Hoeflea algicola: one gene and its partner. The protein of the gene in region 1 interacts with the protein of each later gene in a pairwise test. Links are inferred from orthologs where the notes say so. Each region holds a gene or a part of one and is shown in the gene's direction. Other genes may lie near its edges. The genes, in order: dprA and recA.

Region 1 (7,294 bases):
GGTCATGCCCATGCCGATGGTGACCCCGGATTTCTGCATCGCCGGGCGGTTGCTGGAATCATAACGGCGCGAGACCACCAGCGGCGCCCAGCTTTTTTCAATGCGCGGCGAGGCCATGATGGCGGCGATGGAGGCGTTGGTCATGGTCAGCGGGCAGAGGTGGCCGCATTCCATCCCGGCGGTAAGATAGAAGCGGATGGCGCGGGCCTGGTGGGCAAAGCCTGCTTCCTCGCGCTTTCCCTCCCAGACCGAGCCCTGCAGTCCGATCGAGACGCCACGGCGCATCAGCGCATGCCAGCTGGGATGGAAATCCACCTGGTCGATGCGGTTGCCGAATCCGTCATGGGTTCTCAATTCCGGCACCGCGCGATTGGCGATGCGGGCGAGATCCTGGGCTTCAGCAGAGGCCACGAACTTGCCGGTGGTCTCGAAATCGTCGCGCAGCGCACGCGGCATGTCGCTGGCGATATCCTTGAGCAAGGGATCGGAACGAAACGCGTTGTGCCCCGAAAACAGCGGGCTCTGATTGTCGGCCTGGTGGCCTGAAGGTTGGGTCGGGCTCATCGCACCTCGCTTACAGGGATTCGTTACGTATTGCATGGGGACATCAGCGTTTTCCGCCAGCGCATCCTTGCCCCCGTGCGAGAACCTTTCTATGAACACTGCAAATTCTAGATCACAGGACACCCGATGTCATTTCCGCACCGTCACCTGCTGGGTATCATGCAGCTCTCGGAGCAGGACATCCATTATTTGCTCGACCGCTCGGACGAGGCCGTCAAACTTTCGCGACAACGCGAAAAAAGACCTCGACCCTGCGCGGGCTGACCCAGATCAACCTGTTTTTCGAAAACTCGACGCGGACCCAGGCTTCGTTCGAACTCGCCGGCAAACGGCTGGGTGCGGACGTGATGAACATGTCGGTGGCCAATTCCAGTGTCAAGAAGGGCGAAACACTGGTCGATACGGCGATGACGCTCAACGCCATGCGGCCCGACGTGCTGGTGGTGCGTCATTCCTCGGCCGGCGCCGTGGCGCTGCTTGCGCAAAAGGTCGGCTGCCCGGTGATCAATGCCGGTGACGGCGCCCATGAGCACCCGACCCAGGCGCTTCTGGACGCGCTGACCATTCGCCGCGCCAAGGGCAAGGTCGGGCGGTTGATCGTTGCCATCTGCGGCGACGTGCTGCATTCGCGCGTTGCCCGCTCCAACATCCTGTTACTCAATGCAATGGGCGCGCGGGTGCGGGTGATCGCCCCTTCGACGCTGCTGCCCGCCGGTATCGCCGACATGGGCGTCGAAGTATTCCACCGGATGGAAGACGGGCTCAAGGACGCCGATGTGGTGATGATGCTGCGGCTGCAGCGCGAGCGCATGGCCGGTTCCTTCGTGCCATCGGTGCGCGAGTATTTCCGCTATTTCGGGCTTGATGCCGAAAAACTGAAACTGGCCAGAGAAGACGCGCTGGTGATGCATCCCGGCCCGATGAATCGCGGTGTCGAGATCGCCTCCGACATTGCCGACGGGCCGCAAAGCGTGATCGAGCAACAGGTCGAGATGGGCGTGGCGGTGCGCATGGCAGTGATGGAAACACTGATGCTCGAAGGGGAGTTGGCGCGATGAAGCCGCGGGTACTCGCCAATGTGCGGATCATCGATCCGTCAACGCAGATGGACGAAACCGGCGATATCGTCATCATCGACGGCAGGATTGCCGCCATTGGCGCTGCGGCGACAGGTTTTGCGGTGCCAGCCGGCACCGAGATCGAGGATTGTTCCGGGCTGATTGCGGTTCCCGGCCTGGTCGACGCCTGCGTGCATATCGGCGAACCCGGTGCCGAGCACCGCGAGACCATTGCCTCGGCAAGCCGCGCGGCAGCCTGCGGCGGCGTCACATCTATCGTCATGATGCCGGATACCGATCCGGTAATCGACGATGTGGCGCTGGTGGATTACGTGCAAAGACTGGCGCGCGACGAAGCCGTTATCCGGGTCTATCCGGCCGCGGCCCTGACCAAGGGGCTCAGGGGCGAGGAGATGACCGAATTCGGCCTGTTGCTGGAAGCCGGCGCTGTGATGCTCAGCAATGGCCGGCACACTGTCGACAATCCAGCAGTGATGCGCCGGGCGATGACCTATGCGCGCGATTTCGGCGCCGTGGTGGCCGTCGCCACCCAGGACCGGCAACTGATCGCCACCGGGGTTATGAACGAGGGCCTGTTTGCCAATTGGCTGGGCCTGCCGGGAATTCCGCGCGAAGCCGAGATCATTCCGCTCGAGCGCGATCTGCGGCTGGCAGCGCTGACGAAGGCGCGTTACCACGCGATGAGCATCTCGGTACCTGAATCCGCAGACGTGATCCGCGCCGCCAAGGCGCGCGGGATGCCGGTCACCGCAGGAATTTCCATCAACCACCTGACCCTCAACGAGACCGATATCGGCGAATACCGCACCTTCTTCCGGCTATCGCCGCCGCTCAGGACCGAAGACGACCGCCGCGCCATGGTAACCGCGATTGCCGACGAGACCATCGACATCATCGTCTCGGCGCATGACCCGCAGGATGTCGACACCAAGCGGCTGCCATTTGCCGATGCAGAGAACGGCGCGATCGGGCTGGAAACACTGCTGGCGGCAGCGCTCAGGCTTTACCATTCCGGCGACGTTTCGCTGATGCGGCTGATTGATGCGCTGTCGACCCGTCCGGCGCAGATCCTCGGTCTCGACGCCGGGACGCTGAAGGTGGGCGCGCGCGCCGACATCGCCCTGATCGACCCTGAATACCCATGGGTGCTGAGCAAGGACGAGATCGTTTCCAGGTCCAAGAACAGTGCCTTTGAGGATGCCCGGTTCACCGGCAAGGTGTTGCAAACACTGGTTGCAGGTGCCACAGTTCACAGTGCCTGATCCACGCCCGTACGGCGGCAGATTGCGCAGCAACGCAGGAGACATCGCACCGTGCCTGAACTGGTCAGTTGGTCCCTTCCCGCTTCGGTGATGCTCGGCTCGTTGCTGTTTGGCTATCTCTGCGGCTCGATCCCGTTTGGCCTGATATTGACCCGCATGGCCGGACTTGGCGACGTGCGCAAGATCGGCTCGGGCAATATCGGCGCCACCAATGTTCTGCGCACCGGCAACAAGAAGCTGGCAGCCGCGACCCTGATTGCCGATATGCTCAAGGGCACGGTGGCGGTTGTCGTCGCCCGCGAGGCAATCGGGCTGGAGGCGGCGCTGATTGCCGGCCTCGGCGCGTTCTTGGGGCACCTCTATCCGGTCTGGCTGAAATTCAAGGGCGGCAAGGGCGTGGCCACCTATATCGGCGTGCTGCTCGGGCTGGCACCGATGGTGGTAATTGTGTTCGCAGTTATCTGGCTCGGCATGGCAAAGCTGTTTCGCTATTCCTCGCTGGCCGCGCTTGCAGCGGCGGTGGCGGTGCCGATTGCACTTTATCTTTATGGGAGGCCGGACATCGGCTCTCTGTTCGTGGTGATGTCGCTCATCACCATCCTGAAGCACCACGCAAACATCCGCCGGCTGCTGGCAGGAACCGAAAGCCGGATCGGGGACAAGGGCTGATGCCTGCGGGCGGCGAAGGACGACGCGGTGTCGTCCTCTCCGACCGCCAACGGCTCTCCTGGCTGCGGCTGATCCGCTCCGACAATGTCGGCCCGGCGACCTTTCGTGACCTGATCAATCATTTCGGTTCTGCCGAGCGCGAACTGGCGGCGATACAGCGCTTCGGCGCGCAATTCATCGGCATCGGCGAGCCCGACTACCCACCCGCACTCAGGCGCATCGACGGCGCACCACCGCTGATTTCGGCCATCGGCGATTTGACGTTAGCAACGCAGACAAGCGTCGGCATCGTCGGCGCCCGCAATGCCTCGGTGTCGGGCGCGAAGATGGCGGCTCGAATGGCGCGCGAACTGGGAGTTGCGGGCTACGTGATCGTCTCAGGAATGGCCCGCGGCATCGACGCTGCCGCCCATCGTGCCAGCCTGGATCAGGGCACAATCGCCGCCATGGCCGGTGGGCTGGACCAGCCCTACCCGCCCGAAAACTTGGACCTGTATAACGAGATCTGTTCGGGCAAGGGGCTGGCTCTGAGCGAGATGCCGATGGGCTGGGAGCCACGGGCGCGGGATTTCCCGCGCCGCAACCGGCTGATTGCCGGCATCGGCCTGGGGCTGGTGGTGATCGAAGCGGCGCAGCGCTCCGGCTCGTTGATCACGGCACGGCGGGCGGCGGATTTTGGCCGACTGGTGTTTGCCGTTCCCGGCTCTCCGCTGGACCCACGCGCGGCGGGCACCAACGGTCTGCTCAAGGACGGGGCAATCGTGACCACCGAAAGCCGCGACGTGATTGATGCGCTGGCACCGTCGAGTCAGCTGTTTTCACGCGATGACCCGAACCTGGAAGAACCGGGTGATGACGGCGCCCTGCCGTTCTCAGAACCTGCGGAAAACGACCGGGCGCGGATCATCGAGGCGCTGGGCCCCTCGCCCGCGGAAATCGACGACATCATCGCCCATACCGGCGTCGATCCGGCGACAGTCTATCTGGTATTGCTGGAACTGGATCTTGCCGGCCGGCTGCATCGCCACCCCGGCGGCATGGTATCGCTAGCGTTCGACGGCCCGTAAAGGTCGCTGCCCAGCCAGCACGTCGCCAGCCTCAATGTAGGCCATCTCGATCAAATAGCACAGCATATCGGCATTTTCACTGTCGGCCACGGTGCGCAACTCCGATAGCATCTGCATTATATAGGTGATGCTCTGCTCCGTCCGGGCGCTCTGCAGTGAACCTGCTGTGGGGCGGACTGCCATGCTCGTTCCCTCTTCCTGAGCCGCGAATATATCTTCTGAAAGCCGCCAGACGGTGCTGAAACACAAGATAATCTAAATATCTTTAATTGCAATACGATTACTATCGCGCAAAGGTTGTATTAAGGTGTGAAATGTCCCCTTTTCAGAAGATGGACTTGACCGCGCCGCTTTCCCTGTACATTTCGTGGACCCAACCGATACGGCGCAAATTGCGCGGTACCGTGAAATTCAACGCCCGAGTGCGAGAAACTTATGAATGTAGTGGTAGTGGAATCGCCTGCGAAGGCAAAAACGATCAACAAATACCTGGGCAGCGGCTTCAAGGTGCTGGCCTCCTTCGGCCATGTACGGGATCTGCCGGCCAAGGATGGCTCGGTGCTGCCCGACGAAGATTTTGCCATGAAATGGGAGGTCGACACCGCCTCCAACAAGCGCCTCAAGGACATCACCGAGGCGCTCAAGGGTGCCGACTCGCTGATTCTGGCGACTGACCCCGACCGCGAGGGTGAGGCCATTTCCTGGCATGTGCTTGAGGTACTGACCAAGAAAAAGGCGCTCAAGGACAAGAAGGTCTCCCGCGTGGTGTTTAACGCCATCACCAAGAAATCCGTGCTCGACGCAATGGAAAATCCACGTGAGATCGACACGCCGCTGGTCGATGCCTATCTGGCGCGCCGCGCACTTGACTATCTGGTGGGCTTCAACCTGTCGCCGGTGCTGTGGCGCAAGTTGCCCGGCGCGCGTTCGGCAGGACGGGTGCAATCGGTGGCGCTGCGACTCGTCTGCGACCGGGAAAGCGAGATCGAACGGTTCATCTCCGAGGAATACTGGCAGATCTCCGCCGATCTGAAGACCCCGCGCGGCGATGGCTTCACCGCACGGCTGACCACGCTTAACGGCGAAAAAATCAACAAGATGTCGGTGACCAATGGCGATCTGGCCGGCAGCATCCGCGACATGCTCGACGGCGCATCCTTTATCGCCGACAGCGTTGAGGCCAAGCCGACCCGTCGCAACCCATCACCGCCATTCACCACCTCGACATTGCAACAGGCCGCCTCCTCCAAGCTGGGATTCAACGCATCACGCACCATGCAAGTGGCGCAGAAACTCTATGAAGGCATCGACATCGGCGGCGAGACGGTCGGTCTGATCACCTATATGCGTACTGACGGCGTGCAGATGGCGCCGGAAGCCATCGACGAGGCCCGGTTGGCGATCGCCGCGCGCTTTGGTGACCGTTACGTTCCTGAAAAGGCCCGGATTTACACGACCAAGGCAAAGAATGCCCAGGAAGCTCATGAGGCAATCCGCCCGACCGGCTTTGAGCGCGCGCCCGACGAAGTCAAACGCTATCTCGATGCAGATCAGCTCAAACTCTACGATCTGATCTGGAAGCGGGCGACCGCCAGCCAGATGGCGTCAGCAGAGATCGAACGGACCACGGTCGATATCACCGCTTCCAAGGACGGCAAGACCGCGGGCTTGCGCGCCACCGGCTCGGTTGTAAGGTTTGACGGCTTTATCGCCGCCTATACCGACGCCAAGGAAGATGGCGAACAATCCGACGGCGACGATGATGATGCCCGGCTGCCGGAGATCAATGCGCAGGAAGCGCTGGCCAAGGACAAGATCAACGCCACCCAGCATTTCACCGAACCTCCACCGCGCTTTTCCGAAGCCTCGCTGATCAAGAAGATGGAAGAACTCGGCATTGGCCGCCCTTCGACTTATGCCTCGACACTGTCAACGCTGCGCGATCGGGAATATGTGGCGATCGAGAACCGCAGGCTGACCCCGGAACCCAAGGGTCGCCTGGTCATCGCGTTCCTGGAGAACTTCTTCAACCGCTATGTCGAATTCGGCTTTACCGCCGATCTTGAAGAAAAGCTGGACCGGATCTCGGCGGGCGAACTGGCCTGGAAGGACGTGTTGCGCGAATTCTGGACGGAATTCCACCAGCATATTGACGACACCAAAGAACTTCGCGTCACCCAGGTGCTCGATGCACTCAACGAGGCGCTTGCACCGCTGGTCTTCCCTGTGCGCGAAGATGGCTCGAACCCGCGGATCTGCCCGACTTGCGGCACCGGCAACCTGTCGCTCAAGCTCGGCAAGTACGGCGCCTTTGTCGGCTGCTCGAACTATCCCGACTGCAGCTTCACCCGGCAACTGTCTTCGGAAGGCTCGGATACTGATGCGGCACTCTCCAACGAGCCAAAGGATCTGGGCATCGATCCGCATACCAGCGAGCCGATCACGCTGCGCACCGGACGGTTCGGTCCCTATGTCCAGCGTGGCGAGGGCAAGGAAGCCAAGCGCTCCAGCATTCCCAAGGGGTGGGATGTGGCAAGCATCGACCATGAAAAGGCCATGGCGCTGATCAACCTGCCGCGCGATATCGGCCAGCACCCCGAATCCGGCAAGATGATTTCGGCCGGCATCGGCCGCTATGGCCCGTTCGTGTTGC
Region 2 (7,273 bases), 800 kb from region 1 along the record:
ATGCGTTTGCACGCAACCTGCCGGCGGACGCCAAATTCGGGTTTCTGGCCAAGCCGTTCTCGCTCAAACAATTGGCCACGGCGGTCCGGGAAATGCTGGACGAATAGCCGCGTACGATGATAACGCATTGATAATGCAGTAATTTGTGTGATGATGGAATGTTCATCATCCTGCCGCATTTTCCACTAGAATTCGCCAACTGACATATGCCGAGAGGGGCTAACATGAAAACCAAAATCCTGGCAGCGGCGCTGGCCGCAATCTTTGTGTCCGCCTGCACGACCGATCCTTATACCGGACAGCAGAAGGTATCGAACCTGGCTGGCGGTGCGGCGCTGGGCGCGGCTGCCGGTGCGGGCCTTGGCCTGCTGGCTGGCGGCGACGACCGCAAGAACGCGCTGATTGGCGCTGGTATCGGGGCGCTCGCAGGCGGCGCGATCGGCGGTTACATGGATCAGCAGGAATCCGAATTGCGGGCGCAATTGCAGGGCACCGGCGTATCGGTGACCCGCGTGGGCAACAACATCGTGCTCAACATGCCGTCCAACATCACCTTCGACAGTGACCAGTCGGCGGTCAAGCCGGAGTTCTACCCGACCCTGAACTCGGTGGCGCTGGTGCTGAAGAAATTTAACCGCTCGCTCGTCGACGTTGCCGGTCACACCGATTCGACCGGTTCGGACAGCTACAACCTGACCCTGTCGCAGCAGCGTGCGCAGTCGGTTGCCAGCTACCTGATTTCGCAGGGCAACAATAGCCAGCGGTTCTACACCCAGGGCTTCGGCGAAAGCCGTCCGGTGGCCGACAACAGCACCGAGTTCGGACGTGCGGCCAACCGTCGTGTGGAAATCCAGATCGCGCCGCTGAGCTGATTGAACTGATCTGACTCAAGGGCTGCTCGCGCACCTAAGATGGGGTGGGGCGGCCGGAGTGGTGAGAATGTTTCAGTTTCCGCGCCCCGCAACCCGGAAATCTGCCCTGATTTCGGGATGGGTGTGGAAGGTCGTTTGAGGCGACATTGGACCCAGCAGCTCAGGCTGCCGGGTCTTTTCGTTTGCTGCAGCGCGGCTTGAATGGGGCAATCCCCCGTTCATCGGCCGGCCTGACCGGTCATTTGCTCAAAGCCCGGCGGCGGCGCGCAGTGCGGCATTGATGCGGTCTTGCCAGCCGGGGCCGTCTTCCTGAAAATGCTCGAGTACGGCGCGGTCGAGCCGCAGCGAAACCAGTTCCTTGCCCTCGGGCACGGTTGCGGGTTTGGGGGCGGCTTCGACCGGCTTGGTGGTCGCGGATTTGAAGGCGGCTTCTGCCTTGTCGAATACGCTGCCAGTGCGTCGGGTTGGTTTCATCGACATTGTCCTTGTTGTGGCGACGGGAGAAAATGGGCGGTCATTCTGATCCGGCTGCCAGCGCCACGGCAATGCGGGCGGCGAGGCGGGCATTGTTGAGCACCAGCGCGATGTTGGTCTTGAGGCTCGCGCCGTCGGTCAGGCCGAGGATTTCGCCCAGCAGGAAAGGCGTTACCGCCTTGCCCTCGATGCCTTGAGCCTTGGCCATTTCGAGTGCGGCCTCGATATGGCCGTGCATTACATTGGCGGGAATTTCATCTGTTTCGGGCACCGGGTTGGCAATCAGCATACCGCCATGGCCACCCAGCGCGCGGCGGGTGATCTCGAACCTGGCAATGGCTTCGGTCGTGTCAAGCCTGAGCGGTGCGGCAAGGCCCGAACTGCGCGACCAGAACGCCGGCATCTCGTCCTGGCCATAGGCCACCACCGGCACGCCGCGGGTTTCCAGTGCTTCCAGCGTCTTGGGGATATCGAGAATGGCCTTGGCGCCGGCGCAGACAACGATCACCGGCGTGCGACCCAGTTCTTCGAGATCGGCGGAGATATCAAAGCTCAGCTCGGCGCCGCGGTGGACGCCACCGATGCCGCCTGTGGCAAACAACGAAATGCCGGCCAGTTTTGCCGCCATCATGGTGGCAGCGACAGTGGTGGCGCCAGTGCGACCCTCGGCAATGGCGAAGGCGAAATCGGCGCGTGAGACCTTCATGACGTCGCTGGCCTGGGCGAGCGCGGTGATGGACGCCGTATCGAGGCCCGCATGCAGGGTGCCGTCGATGATGGCGATGGTGGCCGGGACTGCGCCTTCCGCGCGGATTACAGCCTCAACCTCGAGCGCCATGTCGCGGTTGCCAGGCCAGGGCATGCCATGGGTGATGATGGTGGATTCGAGCGCCACCACCGGACGACCGGCAGCCAGCGCGTCGGCCACTTCCTGGGTGGTTTCGATGTCGATCGATCCGGGCATGGGGCAGGCTCCTGAACTCAAGTGTGGATTGGCGTGGGCTTTGGCATGGCGGCGAGGGCCTGGGCAAGCAGGTGCGGCGATAAATCCGGCCGTACCGGCCCGCGCACGGTAGCGGTAAGCCGCGCCAGCGCAATGCCGCGAATGAGATTGTTTTCGCGGGTGCCGCCCGCAAGCAGGCCGTCGACAAAGCCTGAAGCGAGCGCATCGCCGGCGCCGGTGACATCGGCAAGGCTGCCCAACGGTGGCGATGCCAGCAGGGTGACGCCGCTATCGTCAAAGGCCATTACCGGGCCTGCGCCGGCGCTGATCAGGCCGCAACAAAGTCCGAGCGGGGAGAGCAGGTCGGACCAGTTGCGGGGATCTTCCGCAGGGCTTCCGCTCAATGTGGCGGCTTCGGCTGCGTTCATGGCAAGCAACGCCAGATGCGGCAGGCTCCTGTGCCAGCGCACCACCTTGGCTGGCGACACGGCGATGGCTGCGACCGGGATGCCGTGCCCGGCAGCTGTCTTGCTGAGTGCATAAAGTGCGTCTTCGGGCAGATTGGCGTCGGCCAAAAGCAGGTCGGCAGAGGCCAGCCGCTTATGCAGCCGCGCGGTCATCAGCCGGCGCGCAGGCACCTGGTCATAGAGCGCCATGTCGGCGAGTGCGGTGATCAGATTGCCGTCGGGCTCGAGTATCGCCGAATAGCTTGGCGTTGCCCGATCGAGAAAGGTCAGCGGGCAATCCTCGATACCTGCGTCGGCGGCTGCACGCGTCACCTCATCGGCAGCCGCATCGCCACCGCGCGGCGCCACAAGCGTGACCTGGTGGCCGAGCCGCGAAAGGTTGCGCGCTGCGTTGAAAACACCACCGCCGGCCTCGCTCTGCCAGAAGCCGGGATTGGAGGCGCCAGGCCGGTGCGGGGCAGCAAGCCGGCCGGTGCGGTCGATATGGGCGCCTCCGATGGCAAGGATGCGCGCCATGGCCTAACCTTCGCACAATCCGGCGGATAACCGAATCGCGGTCTGGTCGGCGTCGCGGATGCAGGTTGCCGCGTCATCGCGGGCACCAGCGGGCCGTTTACCGAAACAAAAATAGAACACGTAGTGAATTATCATTATATTCCAGTGGGTTGAGTGGGGCTTGCGAAAACGGAACAAAGAGAGTACATATTTGTCAAACGAGCATTGATTGCTTGCTGCGGCACGATAACCTAAAGGTGGATGGAATGGCACAGAACTCTTTGCGACTGGTAGAGGAAAAATCCGTGGACAAAAGCAAGGCGCTCGACGCCGCACTTTCTCAGATCGAACGCTCGTTCGGCAAGGGCTCGATCATGAAGCTCGGCGCCAATGAGGGCGTGGTCGAGATCGAAACGGTTCCGACCGGTTCGCTGGGGCTCGACATTGCGCTGGGCATTGGCGGTTTGCCACGCGGCCGCGTGATCGAGATTTTCGGGCCGGAAAGCTCCGGCAAGACCACGCTGGCGCTGCAGACCATTGCCGAAGCGCAGAAGAAGGGCGGCATTTGCGGCTTTATCGATGCTGAGCACGCGCTCGACCCGGTCTATGCCCGCAAGCTCGGCGTTGACCTCGAAAGCCTGCTGATTTCGCAGCCTGACAATGGCGAGCAGGCGCTCGAAATCACCGATACGCTGGTTCGTTCCGGCGCGCTTGATGTGCTGGTGATCGATTCGGTGGCTGCATTGACGCCGCGCGCCGAAATCGAAGGTGAAATGGGCGACAGCCTGCCAGGCTTGCAGGCGCGACTGATGAGCCAGGCGCTGCGCAAGCTGACCGCCTCGATCTCGCGTTCGAACTGCATGGTAATCTTCATCAACCAGATCCGCATGAAGATCGGCGTGATGTTCGGCTCGCCCGAAACCACCACCGGCGGCAATGCGCTGAAATTCTATGCCTCGGTGCGGCTCGATATCCGCCGCATCGGCTCGGTCAAGGACCGCGATGAAGTGGTCGGCAACCAGACCCGGGTCAAGGTGGTCAAGAACAAGATGGCGCCGCCGTTCAAGCAGGTCGAGTTCGACATCATGTATGGTGAAGGTGTTTCCAAGGTCGGCGAATTGATCGATCTGGGCGTGAAAGCCGGGATTGTCGAGAAATCCGGCGCCTGGTTCTCCTACAACAGCCAGCGGCTGGGGCAGGGGCGCGAGAACTCCAAGCAGTTCCTGCGGGACAATCCGGTGCTGGCCGACGAGATCGAACTGTCGCTTCGCCAGAATGCCGGGCTGATTGCCGAAAAATTTCTGGAAGAAGACCGCAGCGCCGGGGAGAATGACGACGCCGGCTCCGCCGAAATGTAGGCCTTCCGCACATTCCTGGTGCAGGTTTCAAGCCGGTCGTCAGTCTCGAAAGGGACTGGCGGCCGGTTTTCCGTTGATGGTGCCGCCGCTGCCGTCTGGACAGGCAGGGGGGCGGGCGATAAAAGCGGCGGTCCGCACGGTTTTTGTGGTGCGGGCATCCATCCGGCGCGTGGCGCGGCCGGCTTGTCGAACAAAGGGTTGATCATGAGTGGCGTGAACGAAATCCGGTCGTCGTTTCTCGACTATTTCAAGAAGAACGGGCACGAAGTGGTGGCCTCGAGCCCGCTTGTGCCGCGCAATGACCCGACGCTGATGTTCACCAATGCGGGGATGGTGCAGTTCAAGAACGTTTTTACCGGGCTTGAGCAGCGGCCCTATTCGACCGCGGTGACCTCGCAGAAATGCGTCCGCGCCGGCGGCAAGCACAATGACCTCGACAATGTCGGCTATACCGCGCGTCACCACACCTTCTTCGAGATGCTCGGCAATTTCTCCTTTGGCGATTATTTCAAGGACCGAGCCATCGAGCTTGCTTGGAACCTGCTGACCAAGGAGTTCGGCATCGACAAGGAGCGGTTGCTGGTCACCGTCTACCACACCGATGACGACGCCTATGATCTGTGGCGCAAGATTGCGGGGATTCCGGAAAACCGGATCATCCGCATCGCTACCAATGACAATTTCTGGGCGATGGGCGACACCGGTCCTTGCGGGCCGTGTTCCGAGATTTTCTATGACCATGGCGACCATATCTGGGGCGGACCTCCCGGCTCTGCGGACGAGGATGGTGATCGGTTCATCGAGATCTGGAACCTGGTGTTCATGCAGTTCGAGCAGACCGCCGACGAGCGGCTCGACTTGCCGCGGCCGTCGATCGACACCGGCATGGGACTGGAGCGGATTGCAGCACTTTTGCAGGGTAAACACGACAATTATGACATCGACCTGTTCCAACGGCTGATTGCCGCCTCGGTGGAGGCCACCGGGGTCCCAGCCGAGGGCGACACCCGCGCCAGCCATCGGGTGATCGCCGATCACCTGCGTGCCTCAGCCTTCCTGATCGCCGACGGCGTGCTGCCGTCCAAGGAAGGGCGCGGTTATGTGCTCAGGCGGATCATGCGCCGGGCCATGCGACATGCACAATTGTTGGGTGCGCCCGAGCCGCTGATGTGGCGGCTGCTGCCGACGCTGGTGGCTGAGATGGGGCGTGCCTACCCGGAACTGGTGCGTGCCGAGGCGCTGATTTCTGAAACGTTGAAACTCGAGGAAACCAATTTCCGGGTAACGCTGGAGCGCGGCCTGAGCCTGCTCGACGACGCCAGCGCCGGGCTTGGCGAGGGCGACCGGCTGAGTGGCGAAACCGCGTTCAAGCTTTATGACACCTATGGCTTTCCGCTCGATCTGACCCAGGATGCGCTGAGACAGCGTGGCGTCGATGTCGATACCGAAGGGTTTAACGCGGCGATGGAACGGCAGAAGGCTGAAGCACGGGCCCACTGGTCCGGTTCCGGCGATGCATCTACCGAGAACATCTGGTACGAGATCAAGGACAAGGTCGGTGGCACCGAATGTCTGGGTTACGACACAGAGACCGCCGAAGGTGTGATCCTGGCGCTGGTGCGCGACGGGGCGCAGGTCGAGAGTGCCGCAGCGGGTGATGCCGTCGACGTGGTCGTCAACCAGACGCCGTTCTATGGTGAATCCGGCGGCCAGATGGGTGATCAGGGCATCATTTCCGGCGAGGGCTACCGGCTTGAAGTCAACGACACCCAGAAGCGCGGCGAGGGCGTGTTCGTGCACCGGGCGAAAGTTGTCGAAGGCAAGGTCAGCGTGGGCGCCGAGGCGCAGCTTGATGTCGATCACGCGCGCCGTGCCAAGATCCGTGCCAATCATTCGGCCACCCATCTGCTGCATGAAGCGTTGCGCGAAGTGCTCGGCACCCATGTGGCCCAGAAAGGCTCGCTGGTGGCGCCCGAGCGGCTCAGGTTTGACGTTTCCAACCCGAAGCCGATGACGGCTGAAGAGATCCAGCAGGTCGAGGCCATGGCCAACGAGATCATCCTCCAAAACAGCCCGGTAACGACCCGGCTGATGGCCGTTGACGATGCCATCGCTGAAGGCGCGATGGCGCTGTTTGGCGAGAAATATGGCGACGAGGTTCGGGTGGTGTCGATGGGAACGGCGACGCATGGCGCCAAAGCCAACCGGCCCTATTCGGTGGAACTGTGCGGCGGCACTCATGTTGCGGCCACCGGTGAAATCGGTCTGGTCCGTGTGCTTTCCGACAGCGCCGTGAGCAACGGAGTTCGCCGCATTGAGGCGCTCACCGGCGAGGCTGCGCGCAGGCATCTGGCGGAACAGGACGAAAAGCTTAAATCGCTGGCTTTGCTATTGAAAGTGCAGCCGGGCGATGTGGCTTCACGGGTTGAAGCGCTGATGGACGAGCGCAAGAAGCTCGAACGCGAACTGGCCGAGGCGCGCAAGAAACTGGCGCTCGGTGGTGGTACCGCGGGAAGCGATGAGAGCCGTGATATCGGCGACGTCAAATTCCTGGGCAAGGTGGTCAGCGACGTGCAGCCCAAGGATCTCAAGGGCCTGGTTGATGCGGCAAAATCATCGCTGGGCTCCGGCGTGGCGGCGTTTGTCGCGGTCAGCAGTGACGGC

The links.
Region 2: the proteins of dprA (region 1) and recA interact in binary tests that used the Bacillus subtilis proteins (3 or more experiments, as listed by UniProt). The link is inferred for Hoeflea algicola from one-to-one orthologs.

What each region holds. Positions count from the first base shown.
Region 1 is NZ_JAOVZR010000001.1:402,121-409,414, reverse strand. Bases 2,672-5,607 are described here. They hold dprA (DNA-processing protein DprA), read left to right. Parts: upstream 2,672-3,573; coding sequence 3,574-4,641; downstream 4,642-5,607. Other genes in these bases: topA (type I DNA topoisomerase), read left to right, coding at 5,077-5,607; OEG84_RS02035 (hypothetical protein), read right to left, coding at 4,621-4,824; plsY (glycerol-3-phosphate 1-O-acyltransferase PlsY), read left to right, coding at 2,996-3,574; OEG84_RS02050 (dihydroorotase), read left to right, coding at 2,672-2,905. In the rest of the region: OEG84_RS02060 (acyl-CoA dehydrogenase family protein), read right to left, coding at 1-564; more of OEG84_RS02050, read left to right, coding at 1,619-2,671; more of topA, read left to right, coding at 5,608-7,294. UniProt on the Bacillus subtilis protein: Protein that helps load RecA onto ssDNA during transformation. Binds cooperatively to circular ssDNA, is able to bridge different segments of DNA. Favors the loading of RecA onto SsbA- or SsbB-coated ssDNA and formation of RecA-DNA filaments.
Region 2 is NZ_JAOVZR010000001.1:1,204,812-1,212,084, reverse strand. The notes cover bases 2,649-5,563. They hold recA (recombinase RecA), read left to right. Parts: upstream 2,649-3,517; coding sequence 3,518-4,609; downstream 4,610-5,563. Other genes in these bases: alaS (alanine--tRNA ligase), read left to right, coding at 4,814-5,563; OEG84_RS06025 (carbohydrate kinase family protein), read right to left, coding at 2,649-3,272. In the rest of the region: cell cycle histidine kinase CckA, read left to right, coding at 1-107; OEG84_RS06040 (YiaD family glycine zipper/OmpA-like lipoprotein), read left to right, coding at 225-872; OEG84_RS06035 (BrnA antitoxin family protein), read right to left, coding at 1,119-1,346; OEG84_RS06030 (pseudouridine-5'-phosphate glycosidase), read right to left, coding at 1,387-2,310; more of OEG84_RS06025, read right to left, coding at 2,328-2,648; more of alaS, read left to right, coding at 5,564-7,273. UniProt on the Bacillus subtilis protein: Multifunctional protein involved in homologous recombination, DNA repair and competence.